DNA from 2 places in the Sporolactobacillus caesalpiniae genome. Region 1 is predicted to be linked to the other one. Evidence: riboswitches for the same ligand, from Rfam matches in the RefSeq annotation. Region 1 holds a riboswitch; the other holds the start of a gene.
What was found. Region 1 has a riboswitch for S-adenosylmethionine ahead of msrC (free L-methionine (R)-S-oxide reductase MsrC). Riboswitches for the same ligand answer to the same signal wherever they lie in the genome.
Positions count from the first base shown of each region.

Region 2: linked by a shared signal. The riboswitch ahead of ABWW58_RS06845 (O-acetylhomoserine aminocarboxypropyltransferase/cysteine synthase family protein) and the one ahead of msrC (free L-methionine (R)-S-oxide reductase MsrC) in region 1 are both predicted to bind S-adenosylmethionine.

Region 1 is NZ_JBEVCB010000007.1:219,712-227,185, forward strand. Features, by position in the region: gene ABWW58_RS15255 (iron-containing alcohol dehydrogenase family protein) at 1-817, opposite strand, end outside; gene ABWW58_RS15260 (SDR family NAD(P)-dependent oxidoreductase) at 859-1,632, opposite strand; gene ABWW58_RS15265 (aminotransferase class I/II-fold pyridoxal phosphate-dependent enzyme) at 1,658-2,830, opposite strand; gene msrC (free L-methionine (R)-S-oxide reductase MsrC) at 2,858-3,334, opposite strand; SAM riboswitch class I at 3,582-3,682, opposite strand; gene ABWW58_RS15275 (acetoin reductase) at 4,099-4,872, opposite strand; gene ABWW58_RS15280 (hypothetical protein) at 5,114-5,410, opposite strand; gene ABWW58_RS15285 (methyl-accepting chemotaxis protein) at 5,678-7,474, opposite strand, start outside.
Region 2 is NZ_JBEVCB010000003.1:146,137-153,610, forward strand. Features, by position in the region: gene ABWW58_RS06825 (pyrimidine-nucleoside phosphorylase) at 1-409, shown strand, start outside; gene deoC (deoxyribose-phosphate aldolase) at 438-1,091, shown strand; tRNA gene ABWW58_RS06835 (tRNA-Glu) at 1,242-1,313, shown strand; gene ABWW58_RS06840 (NAD(P)/FAD-dependent oxidoreductase) at 1,488-2,690, shown strand; gene ABWW58_RS06845 (O-acetylhomoserine aminocarboxypropyltransferase/cysteine synthase family protein) at 2,796-4,100, opposite strand; SAM riboswitch class I at 4,223-4,328, opposite strand; gene ltrA (group II intron reverse transcriptase/maturase) at 4,880-6,268, shown strand; gene ABWW58_RS06855 (aldehyde dehydrogenase family protein) at 6,358-7,474, opposite strand, start outside.

The DNA.
Region 1 (7,474 bases):
GCACCGTTTCTGGAAAATAAGTGAGCGCATCATGTATGGAATGCGCCGCAGTCGCGCGTCCATAGGCATCTCCAAAACCGCCGACCAAACCACCCGCGATAATGTTCGTTTCCATGACAAGCTGCCAGGCGTCCGATAAAACGCCCTGCTTCATATCCTCGACCGCCTGCGCGCCGTGATTCAAAGGAATATCTCGGCAGATTTTGGCAGACTCGCGTGCATACATGAGCGAGAGGTGATTGGTACCGACACGTGCCAGCAAGCTGTCGGACTCATACCATTTCGCCAATGTATCGGCAATTCCCGCGATAAAATAATCCAAAGGAGAATCCAAAATCACTCTAGGCTCGATAAGAACAAGGCTGGACTGTCTCGGATAGAGTTCATGCCCAATCGAAATTCCGTTATCCTTATAAAGAACGCTGAGTGCCGACCATGCGGCACAGTTGCTTGCCATCGTCGGCAGGATCACAAGTTGAATTCCACCCGATTTAACTGCTGCAGCTTTCGCCGTATCGATGACCTTTCCCCCGCCGATTCCAATGACCAGATCAATCCCCAACCTGTGAATCTCTTCAATGACTCGATCAATCTCTTTGTGCGAACATTCACCGCCAAACGTCATGTCGAACACATCAAAGCCTGCCTGAGCTAGATCTGGGAAATACGGTGCCGCCTTTTGCCATGACTTGATGCCATGAAGAATTAGAATCCGCGTGGCAGACAATGCTTCGAGAAATTTCGGCAGATAATCATAGGCACCTTCTTCAGAACTATACTGCTGCGGTCCGACTCTGGAAACCACGTGAAAAGACATTGCTTTGAACTCCTTTAATAACAAAATGATAACGCCGGTCTTTAATTCATGGTCATACCGCCAGTTACATTGATTGCTTGACCAGTCATATAGGAAGAAAGCGGACTAGCCAAAAACAGAGCAACATTTGCCACATCAGATGGAAGCGCCGTTCTTCCCAGCGGTACTTGCGAGCAATCTTCCTGATAGATCTGTTCCGGTGTCATAGTTCTGAGCTTGGCACCGTCAATTCGCTCCCGATGCTTCATACTTGTTTCGACAATGCCCGGACAGATTGCATTGACCAGAATCTGTTGATGTGCCAGCTCGACTGCCATGACCTTCGTGAATCCGAGTACCGCATGCTTTGATGAACAATAATTTCCCATGCAGCGGTAGCCGTTCTTGCCAGCCTGTGACGCAATATTAATGATCCTCCCTTCAATCCCATGCTCATTCATCTGACGGGCAACCGCTTGTGATACAAGAAAAGTTCCTTTAGCGTTGACATCCATAACGCGGTCCCAATCTTCTTCCTTAATGTCCACAGCATAATCCATCGTCGAGATGCCCGCGCTGTTCACGACAACATTTATTGGTCCCCCCAGAAGATCGGCAGCTGTCTTCACCGCTTGGTTGACATCCTTCTTATCCGTCACATCCAATTTGAGATGCACCAAACGACCGGATTTTCGTTCCGCTTTTTGTTCAAAAGCGACATCAGCGACAGCCACCGCGGCACCGGCTTCGAGAAAGAGGTCGGCAATCCCCTTGCCGATCCCAGAACCGCCTCCGGTAACGAATACATTTTGACCTGTTAAATCTATCTTTATCATCCTACACTCTCAATCTCCCAACCTATTAAAATAAGTGCAACGCGTCAATTCGTCTGACCGCCTCCACCAGCACGTCTTCACTGTGTACGAGACTGATCCTTATAAAGTCGTTGCCATTATTCCCGAATCCAATCCCCGGAGCCGTCACAATGTGTGCTTCGCGAAACAACATATCCGAGAAAGACTGACTGTTGTATCCTGCAGGTACCTTTAGCCAGGCAAAAAATGTGCCCGGCGGAGAAGCAACATTCCAACCGATTCGACTTAACCCACCGATGAGCACATCACGCCTCCGTTGATAGATGTGAACCAGCTCGCGTGCACACTCTTGCGATGATTGCAGCGCGCATGCCGCGGCATCTTGAACCGCACCGAACACCGTGCTGCAGGCATGCATTTGGAAGTGATTCAATGCCTTTATAACTGAAGCATTGCCCACAGCAAACCCGAACCGCCAGCCTGCCATATTATATGTTTTCGATAGAGTATATACTTCGACCGCAACGCTCTTTGCTTGTTCAATTTGGAGCAGACTCAGCGGCTTATTATGATCAAATCCAAGTGAAGCATAGGCAAAGTCATTAACAACCGGAATGCGATGTGTCCGGGCAAAATCAATCGTTTTTCGAAAGAAATCCTTCGTTGCCAGCGCACCGGTCGGATTGTTCGGATAATTGAGCATAAGGAGCCGCGCGTTTTGCAGCACATCGTCCGGAATGCTTCGATAATCAGGAAGATATCGATTTGACTCCTCAAGCGGCATAGCATAGGTTCTTGCCTGCGAGAGCATGGCCGAAGAATAATAGATCGGATAACAAGGATCCGTAATCAGCATGTAATCGTCCGGGTTAAGCAGCGCTTGCGGGATCCCGGTGATGCCGATATGCGCGCCATGGAAAACAGCGATCTCATTGACCGGATCCAATGTGACTCCATACTCCTTTTTATAAAAATCAGCAATTGCCACTCGTACCTTTTCTTTTCCGAGAAACGGGGGATAAGCATGATTTTCCGGCTGATCCACCGCCGACTTTAACGAAGCTACAATGTGTTCCGGAGTCGGCAGATCGGGATTCCCCTTGGATAAATTAATGAACGGTGCCCCTGTCTTTTCAATAGCAGCCAATTTATTATCCAACTGGTCAAAAAAATTAACAGGCAGCTTCCGAGCACGTTCGGAAGGCTTAAAATCAACCAAAACCGCACCTCCTCCGACGATCCATGATTAGCGTTCATCCCCTTTCTGAATACCAAAAACCAATGGTGCCAGCTGTTCCAGATGCCTGGCATCTACGGCATCAAAGTGATTCACTAATGGGCTGTCTAAATCCAAAACGCCAAAGAATCGATTACTGTCCGGTTCAAAAACAGGAACGACAATCTCTGATTTCGAACGCTGATCACACGCAATATGACCAGGAAACTGATGAACATCCGGGACAATTTCCGTCTTTTTCGTAAAAGCTACCTTACCGCACACGCCTTTCTGAAGAGGAATATGCATGCAAGCAACCCTGCCCTGAAACGGTCCAAGAATTAATTCATCATTCTTCCATCGGTAAAAGGTCGTTCCGTTTAGCCCGGGAACCTTTTCAAAAATAAGAGAGACCATATTACTCATGTTTGCAACCAAATCAAATTCCTGATCAAACAGGGCCCGCATTTGTTGTATTAAATCACGATACACTTTCTCCTTGTCCATGCCGATCGTCCCATCTGTCTCTAATTAATACCGATGAAAATACAGAATTATTTTTCTTGTTTATGAAACATTTCTTCATTTTTATTTATCCCATATGTAAACTAAGATTTAATGATCACATATTTTGCCTTTGAGTAAAAAATCTTCTCGTTGCACCACCTCTTAATCTTATTGAAGAATAAAAAAATTGTCCCCATGAGATAAGGAGACAATTTTATTAAACTCGCAATGAATTGAGTCAATTGGTCTCTTATCTTTCAGAATAGATCTGCAGGAATTAACACCATGCGTTCACGCGCTGGTTGTTGGGTTTCATTGGGCCGGTCCCTCCACCACTCTTGATAAGAAGCTGACTATTTAATTATCAAAGTAATTGTATGAGGATTATTGTATATTAAATAAATCCCAACTGCAACATTTTTTATCACTTAAATTTCTTCCCTTCCATACAGAAGCATCCTACGAAAAGGAACTCGCACTACGATTGATATCAAGAAATATATAGGTTTAGACGTCTCTATGGCAAAAATAGCGGATGCGGTTGTCGAAGAAGGAAGAAGTACATCGTGATGATTCATTATCAAACAGAAGCGATTCGTAAACAAATGAGCCGATTAGGAAATCCGAGTCAGTTGTGTGTCTGCTACGGGACTGGATACACCGGATATGATCTTTATCGTTTATGTGCATAATCAACCCGCACCAACTTTCCGATGCGGGCTGATCTTTATTATAGCGCTTTCAATTTTCGTAGAATCTATGCATCAGTTAAACACAATCCCACCGTCAACGAGCACGGACTGGCCGGTGATGTAGTTGGAATCACTCGAAGCCAGGAACGAAACGAAATTAGCAATGTCTTCGGGTTCTTCAGGTCGTCCCAGTGAGATGCTCTCGATCGCCTTCTTGAACGCTTCACCTTTTTTGGTCCCTTGATAGTTCGTCATGACATCGTCAATACGGTCCCACATGCCGGTGCCGACGATTCCCGGACAATAGGCATTGACCGTAATATGATCTTTGGCAAGTTCCTTTGCTGCAGCCTGAGTAAAGCCGCGCACGGCAAATTTGGTTGCTGAGTAGAGCCCCATCATCGGGAAGCTCTGATGTCCGGCAATACTGCAAGCGTTAATAATCTTTCCGCCGTTCTCCTGATTTTTCATTTGATCGGCCGCTGCTTGCATCCCGTACACCGTGCCGTATACATTCACCTTAAACAGAAGGTCCAAATTTTGCTCCTTTAAGTCCATCACCGGACCGACATGCGCAACCCCGGCGTTATTAACAAAAACGTCAACGCTTCCAAATGTATCAACCGCCTTACGGACGAGTGCCTTCTGATCTTCAGGCTTTGTTACATCACTAATAGATCCCGCCGCCTGGTAGCCGGCATCTTCGAATTCTTTGATCGTGCTCGTCAATACCTTTTCATTCACATCGCTCAGAACAACTGCGAATCCATCCTTTGCCAAACGTGCTGCAATACCCTTTCCAATTCCTTGTCCTGCTCCTGTAATGACTGCTGTACCCTTTGTCATAATCGCAAAACCTCCCATATGGAACCTGGAGTCCTATATCGCAACAGAGCGGTACTTTCCCCTGGATTCATTATATTTTTGCAGAGCAAAAAATAGTCCAACCTATTCTCGTTTTCTGCAAAATTACTCACAGTTCCCATTTTAGAATGCGCTTTCATTTTTGTAAAAATATCTGCTTATCCACTTTTAAACTGTGGTTTCAATTATTCAGACGTTTTTCTTTGAATACTGTCTCTGCATCTCATGAATACATGTCCCGTAACAGTTCCAACATATGGCGAACTTGAGATGTCCGCGGACGGCACAAACAGGTAATAGATGAATAGCCGCATTGCTTATACGCCATGTAGTCCGCATAGTTATCGACAAGCCAGTAACCGTTTGGATTCTCTTTCCGCTCAACCCAAACGGCATGTTCAAGTGGAGAGGATAACTGAACCCGTCGAACCATTTCAGACAGCCGCTCTTCCGAAATAAACTCAAAATAGAGCGGATCAATCGTTTCAATGGGTACTTGAACAACAGAAAAACGAATCATATACGTCAGCCTCCAAATGCATGCTATAAAAATTTATGTGACTACCTAGTTGTCCCATGCATGAAAGGAGAAGACTCTGAAAACCGTCACATTTTTCTTTCATTCAAAACTATACCTCCTTGCAATTTTGACATAAAAAATCTGAACGAAAAAGACGTCAATTTTTGTTTAGGTAAACTGATCAGCAAGGTCGGCGTTTTTCTGCGCGAAGGTGTAAAAAAATAACCATCCCATAAGACCACAGGACGGTTTAATCAATAAAAGTATTTATTTCTCTGTCTTAAATGTTTGGACAATTTGGTTCAGTTCATCCGCGATAGCACTGAGTTCGGTTGCGCTTCTGGCTATTTCGCCAATAGACGCCGATTGTTCTTCGGTTGCTGCCGACACACCTTGTGTCTGCTCAGAAGTCTGCTCAGCAAAGGCTTCAATCGGGCGATACGCAGCCGTCGCTTGTTCCGTTGAATCAGCAATTTGACGGATGATCTTTGATATCTTCTCGATTTCTGCAATCGAATGATTCACGAATGCCTCAATGTCGCTAAACGATTGATCGCTTTCTTTAACTGCATCGATCCCTTTATCGACTTCTTCAATCCCCATATTCATTGATTGGACAACACGTTCCGTATCTTCCTGAATCGTTGAAATGATGGAGCTGATGCGGTCGGCATTTTCAGAGGATTGAGCGGACAGTTTTTGAATCTCAGTCGCAACAACAGCAAAGCCTTTTCCATGTTCGCCTGCACGGGCAGCTTCAATGGAGGCATTCAGTGACAACAGCTGAGTTTGCGAGGCAACATCATTGATCACATGAATGATTTCATTAATCTCTTGCGACTGTTTACTTAGGTTGCCAACCATTTCGGCCAATTGAGTAACCGTTTGCTTAATCTTAGCCATTTGATTGTTCGTTACATCAACGGTTTCCTGCCCGTTATCAATAATTTTTCTCGAATCTTCATAGCGCATCGTGAGCTGATTCATCTGATCGGTCACGGAAGCAATGGATTGGTTAATCAATTGAGCATTTTTTGTCAGCTTCTGAATTCCGCCTGTCTGCTGATCTGCCGCACCTGCAATCTGCTCGATCGAGTGCGCAATCTCATCCGTTGTCGCCTTGTTTTCTTCAGTAGAAGCGGTCAGTTCTTCAGAGGACGCAGCCAGCAATTCAGATTTACTGCTCAACGTATGGACAATTTCTTTTAGCGAAACCAGCATTTTATTGGTGCTCCGCCCAAGTTGCGTGAATTCCTCATTGGTTCTCATTGACGTATCCAGCTCTTCAGTCAGGTCATTATTGCTTATTCTTTCAAATACAGTAACCATTTTTTTCAATGGTTTTGTCACATATTTACGAACCAGCCATACCGTTAGCAGAATGACAATAATCAAATTAACAATAACACTGCAAATAATGGTGAACGCGAGCGGATTCACTAGTCCATTAATATCTTTAACATTCATGATACCGGCAACTCGCCAACCCGTAAGACTATTGATCGCACTGTAAATTTTCTGATCATGATACACAAAGGGTTTGGACCTATTGCTTGCCAATTGCTTCGTAAACGAATCAGCAGCCTTTACTCCAATCTTATTATTCTTATTAACCACCCATTTATTTTCACGATCAAGTAGAGAGACATAGCCTGATGCTCCGACTTTTGCTTGGTTGACCAATTCGTTAATCTTATCCAGTTTTATGTCCATACCAATGACACCCTTGCCATCTTTTGTTGTTTGCGCAAGGGTTACCGTCGTGACATTAGATCCATCAGAAGAGCGATATGGAGATGTGATGATTAACTGTCCCGGATACTCCATTGCCTGTTTGTACCAAGGTCGCGTGCGAGGATCAAGACTTTTAGGAACTTTGACAGACGAAGGGAAAAAGGCAAGTTCGCCTTTCGTATTGGCAAGATACAACGCCGCTTGATCCTGATCTGCTCCCTGAATATTCCCAAGAGCTGCTTTAACTTTATTGCTGTCAATGTCACCCGTTAACTGATTACTCAATTTCGTGACAACATGAACCTTGCCATCAATGAATTGACTTAAGTT
Region 2 (7,474 bases), on a different contig from region 1:
ACAAGCGTTAAAACAGGGACTTGCTTTCGCCAAATTCAAGCAATTCATTGAAAATCAGGGTGGCGATCCAAGCGTCGCCGATCATCCGGAACAATTGCCGCAAGCTGATTTTCAAATAGAGCTGCCGGCCAAAGTGTCTGGGGTTGTTGCCGCGTTGAAGGCGGATCAGATTGGCCTAGCGGCTATGCTGCTCGGGGCAGGAAGATCAACGAAAGATGATACTATTAATCGTGGGACCGGAATTGTCCTGCATAAGAAAGTAGGCGATTCCGTGGTGAAAGGAGAGTCCCTCCTAACTATCCATTCGGATTCCAAACAGGTTGATCAAGTCGTGCGAAAGCTGTATCAGAATATAACCATTGCCGAGCGCGCAGATCGACTGAAACTCATTCACCAGATTATAAACTAATTGACAGAGTAAAAAAGGAGAGATTACTATGACCAACCTCGCAAACTATATTGATCATACAGCGTTAAAACCTGAAGCGACGCAAGCGGATATTCTCAAGCTGACTGATGAAGCAAAGAAATACGGCTTTGCTTCAGTGTGTGTCAACCCATGCTGGGTGGCATTCGCCGCAGAACAACTGAAGAATTCGAGTGTAGAGGTATGCACGGTGATCGGATTTCCACTTGGGGCATCAACCGCGGAAACGAAGGCATTTGAAGCCAAAGACGCAATCTCAAAAGGCGCGGGTGAAATCGATATGGTGATCAATATCGGTGCCCTGAAGAGCGGACAAGAGGAACGTGTTGAGGCTGACATTCATGCCGTCGTGCAAGCGGCAAATAAGCGCGCACTTGTAAAGGTTATTATTGAGGCCTGTTTGTTGAGCGACGATGAAAAAGTTCGTGTTTGCCGGCTGGCGGTTAATGCAGGCGCGGATTATGTGAAAACCTCAACAGGATTCTCTACCGGGGGAGCGACCCCTGAAGATGTTGCACTTATGCGTAAGACCGTGGGTGAAAAGATTGGCGTTAAAGCGGCAGGCGGCATTCACTCAAAGGCAGATGCTGAATCAATGATAGCAGCAGGTGCGTCGCGTATCGGCGCCAGTTCAGGGGTGAAGATCGTGGGCGAAGGTTTGTAATCAAAAGAATTGGTAAGCAGTCTATTGTTTAAAGCAGAGCAAATCCCGCATCAAAATTAGACTTGAAATAACGATGCTGATTATGGTATACTATTTGTCGTGCTGAATGTGTGAATGAACTGTTTTCCACGGAATGTGCACGATGAATATAGGGCGTTGGGCAAGTGGTTAAGCCAATGGATTCTCATTCCATGATCGCGGGTTCAATTCCCGTACGCCCTCTATAAGGAACCGAATGCCATCCTGTCTAAAGGGGTGGCATTTATTTTGCACATTGTATTGTAAGCGTTTACATTTTAGGCTACAATAAATAAGGGAATGTGAACAAAATGTGACGGAATCATTGAATGAAGGATTCTCTGAATTTATCGATACCGTCAAAGGGGATGGATGATTTTGGATAGAAAACGAATCGTCATTTTGGGAGCGGGTTACGGTGGATTGCGCGCATTGAAAAAACTTCAGAAGATGAGACCGGATGCTGAACTCTTTCTTATTGATAAGAATGATTACCATTGTGAGACGACTTCTCTTCATGAGGTCGCAGCAGGTACGGCGGACGCTGAGGAAATCTGTTATTCTCTTAATTTAGTCATTGATCGAAAGCGAACAACATTCATCCAAGATACGGTTACGCGCGTGGATCGGAAATTCAAACGCGTGATTCTACAGGAACACGAGCCGATTGCTTATGATTACCTGCTCATCAGCTTAGGCTTTGAACCGGAGTATTTTGGCATAGCGGGGATGGATCACTATGGATTGTCTATTTCGGATATTCCTTCAGTAACGAGAATAAGAGCACACATTGAAGGTGAGTTTAAAAAATGGACGAATGATCATCGGCCGGAGCATTTGATTATTGCTGTTGGAGGAGCGGGATTTACAAGCTTTGAATTCCTAGGGGAACTGACCCATCGCATTCCAAAATTGATTGAACGTTATCAAGTCGACCGACAATTAGTGCGGGTTATCTGCATTGAACCAACGCCTAACGCACTCCCTATGTTCAATCGGCATCTTGCTGAGTATGGCGCCCATAAACTGAGCGATCGTGGTGTTATATTTGTGATTGGCCGAGTCAGCGGCATTGATGGTGAGCAAATTTATTACAAAGCTGGTGATCAGGAGCACACATTACGCGCGGGAACGTTTATTTGGACCGGGGGTGTCAGCGGCAGTTCTGTGGTCAGTGAATCGGGCTTTGACCAACGACGTGGGCGTGTCATGGTCACTAATGATCTATCAGTAGCGGATGATGCAACTATTTTGATTATAGGGGATTGCTCGGCAGTCGTTAACCCCGAAAGCGGACGTCCGTATCCGACAACGGCGCAGATTGCGATGCAACAGGCGGACTGCGCTGCATATAATTTAAACGCAATGCTTGATGGACGTCCGACAAAGCCATTTGTATTTAAATTCATGGGGACGGTTTGTTCACTAGGAAGAGATGATGCAGTTGGAGAAATCATGGGTAGAGATTTGAAAGGCCGTCCGGCGTCAATTATGAAGAAAGTGATTGAAAATCGTTCGCTGGTGAAGATCGGCGGTGTTGAAACAATGATCAAGAAAGGCCGATTCAGCTTAAGCAAATAAGTATTTTCTAACCAGTGTAAAATGAGAATGGGCCTGCAAAAATGATTTGCAGGCCCATTCTTTATTTCATAACCCCCATAAGGCAGTTCTCTCTTTTTTTGGTGATTAGTTTGCTGCTACAGCGTCAGGAATCTTTGCGAGCGCTTGTTCCAGATCGTAAATGATGTCGTCAACCGTTTCGACACCAATGGAAACGCGGATGAGTTCAGGTGTAACACCGGTTACCGCCTGCTCTTCAGGAGTCAGTTCGGCATGTGTGGTGCTTGCAGGGTGAATGATCAGGGACTTTGCATCGGCAACGTTTGCGAGCAGTGAGAACAGTTTAACGTTGTTGATCAGTGCCTTGCCGGCTTGCAAACCGCCTTTGACGCCGAATGTGAAAATGGAGCCGGGGCCTTTTGGCAGATACTTCTTTGCGAGTTCTTTGTATGGATTGCCTTCAAGTTCAGGATAGTTGACCCAAGTGATTTTCGGGTGATTGTTCAGGAATTCAGCAACTTTGCGCGCGTTTTGAACATGGCGTTCAACACGCAACGATAGTGATTCCAGACCCTGCAGGAACAGGAATGCGTTTTGCGGGCTGATGGTTGCACCGGTGTTGCGAAGCAATTGAACACGCGCTTTCGCGGCAAATGCGGCTGGTGCCAAATCGGCATACACGAGGCCGCCGTAGCTTTTGTCAGGAGTGGTGAAATCCGGGAATTTACCGCTTGCTCTCCAATCGAATTTGCCGCCGTCAACAATGACACCGCCGATCGCTGTGCCGTGGCCGCCGATAAATTTAGTGGCGGAGTGGACAACGACGTCTGCACCGAATTCAATTGGCCGAAGGAGGTAAGGTGTTCCGAAGGTATTATCCAAAATGAGAGGAATTTTATTCTCATGAGCGATATCAGCAACCGCTTCAATGTCGAGGATGTTGATTTTCGGGTTGCCAATCGTTTCACCGTAGATTGCTTTTGTATTGTCACGAATCGCTTTACGGAAATTTTCAGGATCATCTGGATCAACAAAGGTTACGTCAATACCGAGTTTCTTCAATGTTACGGAAAACAGTTCATAAGTACCGCCATATAATGTGGAAGCAGAGACAATGTGGTCTCCACTGCTTGCCACATTCAGGATCGCATAGGTAATAGCTGCCAAACCGGAAGAAGTGGCAAGAGCTGCCGACCCGCCTTCAAGTTGCGCGATCCGCTGCTCGAAGACATCTTCTGTAGGATTCATAATACGTGCGTATACGTTGCCTGGCTTCTTAAGCTGAAAGAAGTCTGCCGCTTCATCTGCATCTTTAAATACAAATGAAGTCGTCTGATAAATCGGGACCGCGCGTGCGCCGGTTGCAGGATCAGGCACCTGTCCTGCGTGTACTTGCAATGTTTCAAACCCATACTGTCTTTCTTCTGCCATGTTCATCTCTCCCTATACCTTTGAGTGTTTTCATTAAATAAAATCTTAGAAAGGATGTGCGAGCAGATTAAAAGACCGCTTCCCGCAGAATTTAGAGGGAAACGGTCTTTACGCCGATTCGTTTCTTATCTGCCAGAATTTAATCTGCTGGAATTAACACCATACACAAGATACTGTGCTGGTTGTCGGGCTTCGTCGGGCCAGTCCCTCCGCCACTCTTGATAAGATTTATTTAATTGAATTTAGTTTAGCTTTAACATTTCTGTTTGTCAAGCATAAATACAAGTAATTTGGTAGATTTAATTATAAATATAAAAATGGCGAATGTATCATACATTCGCCGCTTTTATGTGCGCCCGGCATGGACGACAGCTAGGCGGTGAAAGTCCGCTACAGGCTTGGCAGTAGGAACTGTTAGCCAAAGGCAAGGGTGTCCACCGTGAGGTGGAATCTGAAGGAAGCCGGAGGCAAACTTCTGGGCTGATGAACAAGAACTGCATACTAAGGCTGAATAGAGACGGATAAGCCTGCGTAACAAGGTGAAGTCCAATACTGCCCGAATCTCAAACAGTATATGCAGCAGCCACATGGAAGGAAAGCGGTCGTTCTTACCCGGGGAGATCTTACAGGGGCCTCCGACAAGAGGAAAGAAAATTTCCACAGAAGCAACCGAGCCAGTGATGGTTTGGTGAACTGTAAGAAGTCAGCAGAAGCCATAGTAGTCCGACAGGACGAAGGGCTGAACAATAGTAATCTTGGAAGCAGCGGAGGTGTGAGTCATGCGACAATCACAGACAACATCAAAAGATGGCTATCTATCGAAGAATAGGATGGAATCCGAAGGTACGGTAGAAGTGTGCAGTACGACTCACGGTGAAACTGAAAGAAGAGATGGTGTGCATGATCTCATCACGAGAATCACCGACCGAATGAACTTAAATCGAGCCTATAAGCGTGTTAAGGCGAATAAAGGATCAGCCGGAATTGATGGAATGACCGTTGATGAACTCTTTCCCTTTCTCATGCGAAATAGGGATGAGCTTATCCAACAGATCACGAATGGCTCGTACGAGCCACAACCGGTAAAACGTGTGGAAATTCCCAAACCCGATGGATCAAAAAGAAACCTTGGCGTTCCGACTGTTTGTGACCGACTGGTGCAACAAGCGATCCTTCAAGTGATGGAACGAATCGTTGATCCGACGTTCTCAGACAACAGCTTTGGCTTCCGCCCGCACCGCAGTGCCCATAACGCAATGAAACGCGTCAAGGCTTACTACGAAGCAGGATATAGATATGCGGTGGATCTTGATTTAAAAGCCTACTTTGACACAGTGAATCATGATCAGTTGATGTATTGCGTGGAAAAACGGATTAAGGACAAAATCGTCCTTCAACTCATTCGCAAGTTCCTGCGCAGTGGTGTGCATACGAATGGAAAGGTTGTACCGACCGAGGCCGGTGTTCCCCAGGGGGGGAATCTCTCGCCCATTCTAGGCAACATTTATCTTGATCAACTGGACAAGGAACTGGAACGAAGAGGACATAAGTTTGTTCGCTATGCCGACGACTGTACGATCTACGTCAAAAGCAGAAGAGCGGGCGAACGAGTCATGAAGAGCATCACCACCTTTCTGGAAGATAAACTGAAACTAACCGTCAATCGGGAGAAAACTCAGGTCGGCAGCCCAACGAAACTTAAATTTCTTGGATTCTGCCTGCACACGACCAAGCAGGGATTGGGATTTCGCCCCCACATCAAGTCGAAAAAGCGCTTTGAGCGAAAGCTCAAACAACTGACGAAAAGAAGCCGAAGCGGTAACATCCGTGGGATCGTTAAAGAAATTAATGAAGTAACCACAGGATGGATCAACTACTATGGCATAAGCTATATGAAGAGCTATATTCGGCATATTGATCAGTGGCTCCGGCGAAGAATTCGCCAGATCATTTGGAAACGTTGGAAGAAAGTCAAGACGAGATATAAAAGTCTCATGAAACTTAACGTTCCAAAACCAAAAGCATGGGAATGGGCAAATACACGAAAAGGCTACTGGCGCATCGCCTGTAGCCATATCTTACATCGGTCGATCACAAACAAAATACTCGAACAGGTGGGACTCAAAAATCTAGTCCATCTGTTCGAGCATGTACACTTAAGCTATTGAACCGCCGTATACGGACCCGTACGTACGGTGGTGTGAGAGGTCGGAGAAATTATCTCCTCCTACTCGATAGAATATTTCTTATGCCTTAATTAATAGAGCCCGTCAACCGTTTCCTTTGTGCTGATATAAATATTTTTCGTTTGTGTATAGGCATCGAGGATACTCTTATAGGTTTCACGACCGATGCCGGATTTCTTGTAGCCGCCGAATGGAGCGCCTGCAGGAAGCTGATTATAGGTGTTGACCCACATACGGCCGGTGCGTACGCTGCGTGCCACACGAAGCGCTTTGTTGATGTCACGCGTCCATACCGCGCCGCCGAGTCCGTAATCGGATTGGTTCGCCAGCTTGATAGCTTCGTCGGCATCCTTGAATTTGATTACAGTTGCAACAGGTCCAAAGATTTCTTCCTGCGCAATACGCATATCGTTGTTTGCATCCGCAAGAAGTGTCGGCGCCATAAAGACCCCTTTGTCAAGGTTGTTGTCGGTCAGCTGGCATCCGCCGGTTACAAGCTTCGCACCTTCATCCTGACCTATTTTTACATAGTCCAAGATTTTTTCCAATTGACGTTTGTTGACTTGAGCCCCCATTTGTACGCCGTCTTCCCAAGGAAGGCCAACATTAACTTTTTCGAACGCTTCTTTTAGAGCGCTGACAAATTTGTCGTAAATGCCTTCTTGAACGAAGATTCGTGAGCCCGCGCAGCAAACCTGACCTTGATTAAACAGGATACCGAGCTGTGCGCCTTCAATCGCGCGTTCCCATGGTGCATCGTCGAAGAAAATGTTTGCGGATTTTCCTCCAAGTTCGAGTGTTGCCGGAATTAAGCGTTTTGCGGCTGCCGCGGCAACTTCATATCCGATCTGTGTAGATCCCGTGAATGCAAGTTTCGCGAAGCCTGGGTGATGGAGCATATAGTCGCCGGAATCAGAACCGCGCCCGGTGACAACGTTTACAACGCCTGCAGGAAGCGCCTGATCAAAGATCTTAGCCAATTCGAGCAGACTCAATGATGTTGATGATGACGGGTGAATAACAACCGTGTTGCCTGCGGCGATGGCCGGAGCGATCTTCCATGCTGCCATCAGCAATGGGAAGTTCCAAGGAACGATCTGTCCGACGACACCGACAGGTTCTTTTAAATTAATGGTTAATGTATTTTCATCAAGTGCATTTGCTGTTCCTTCTTCAGAACGGATAACA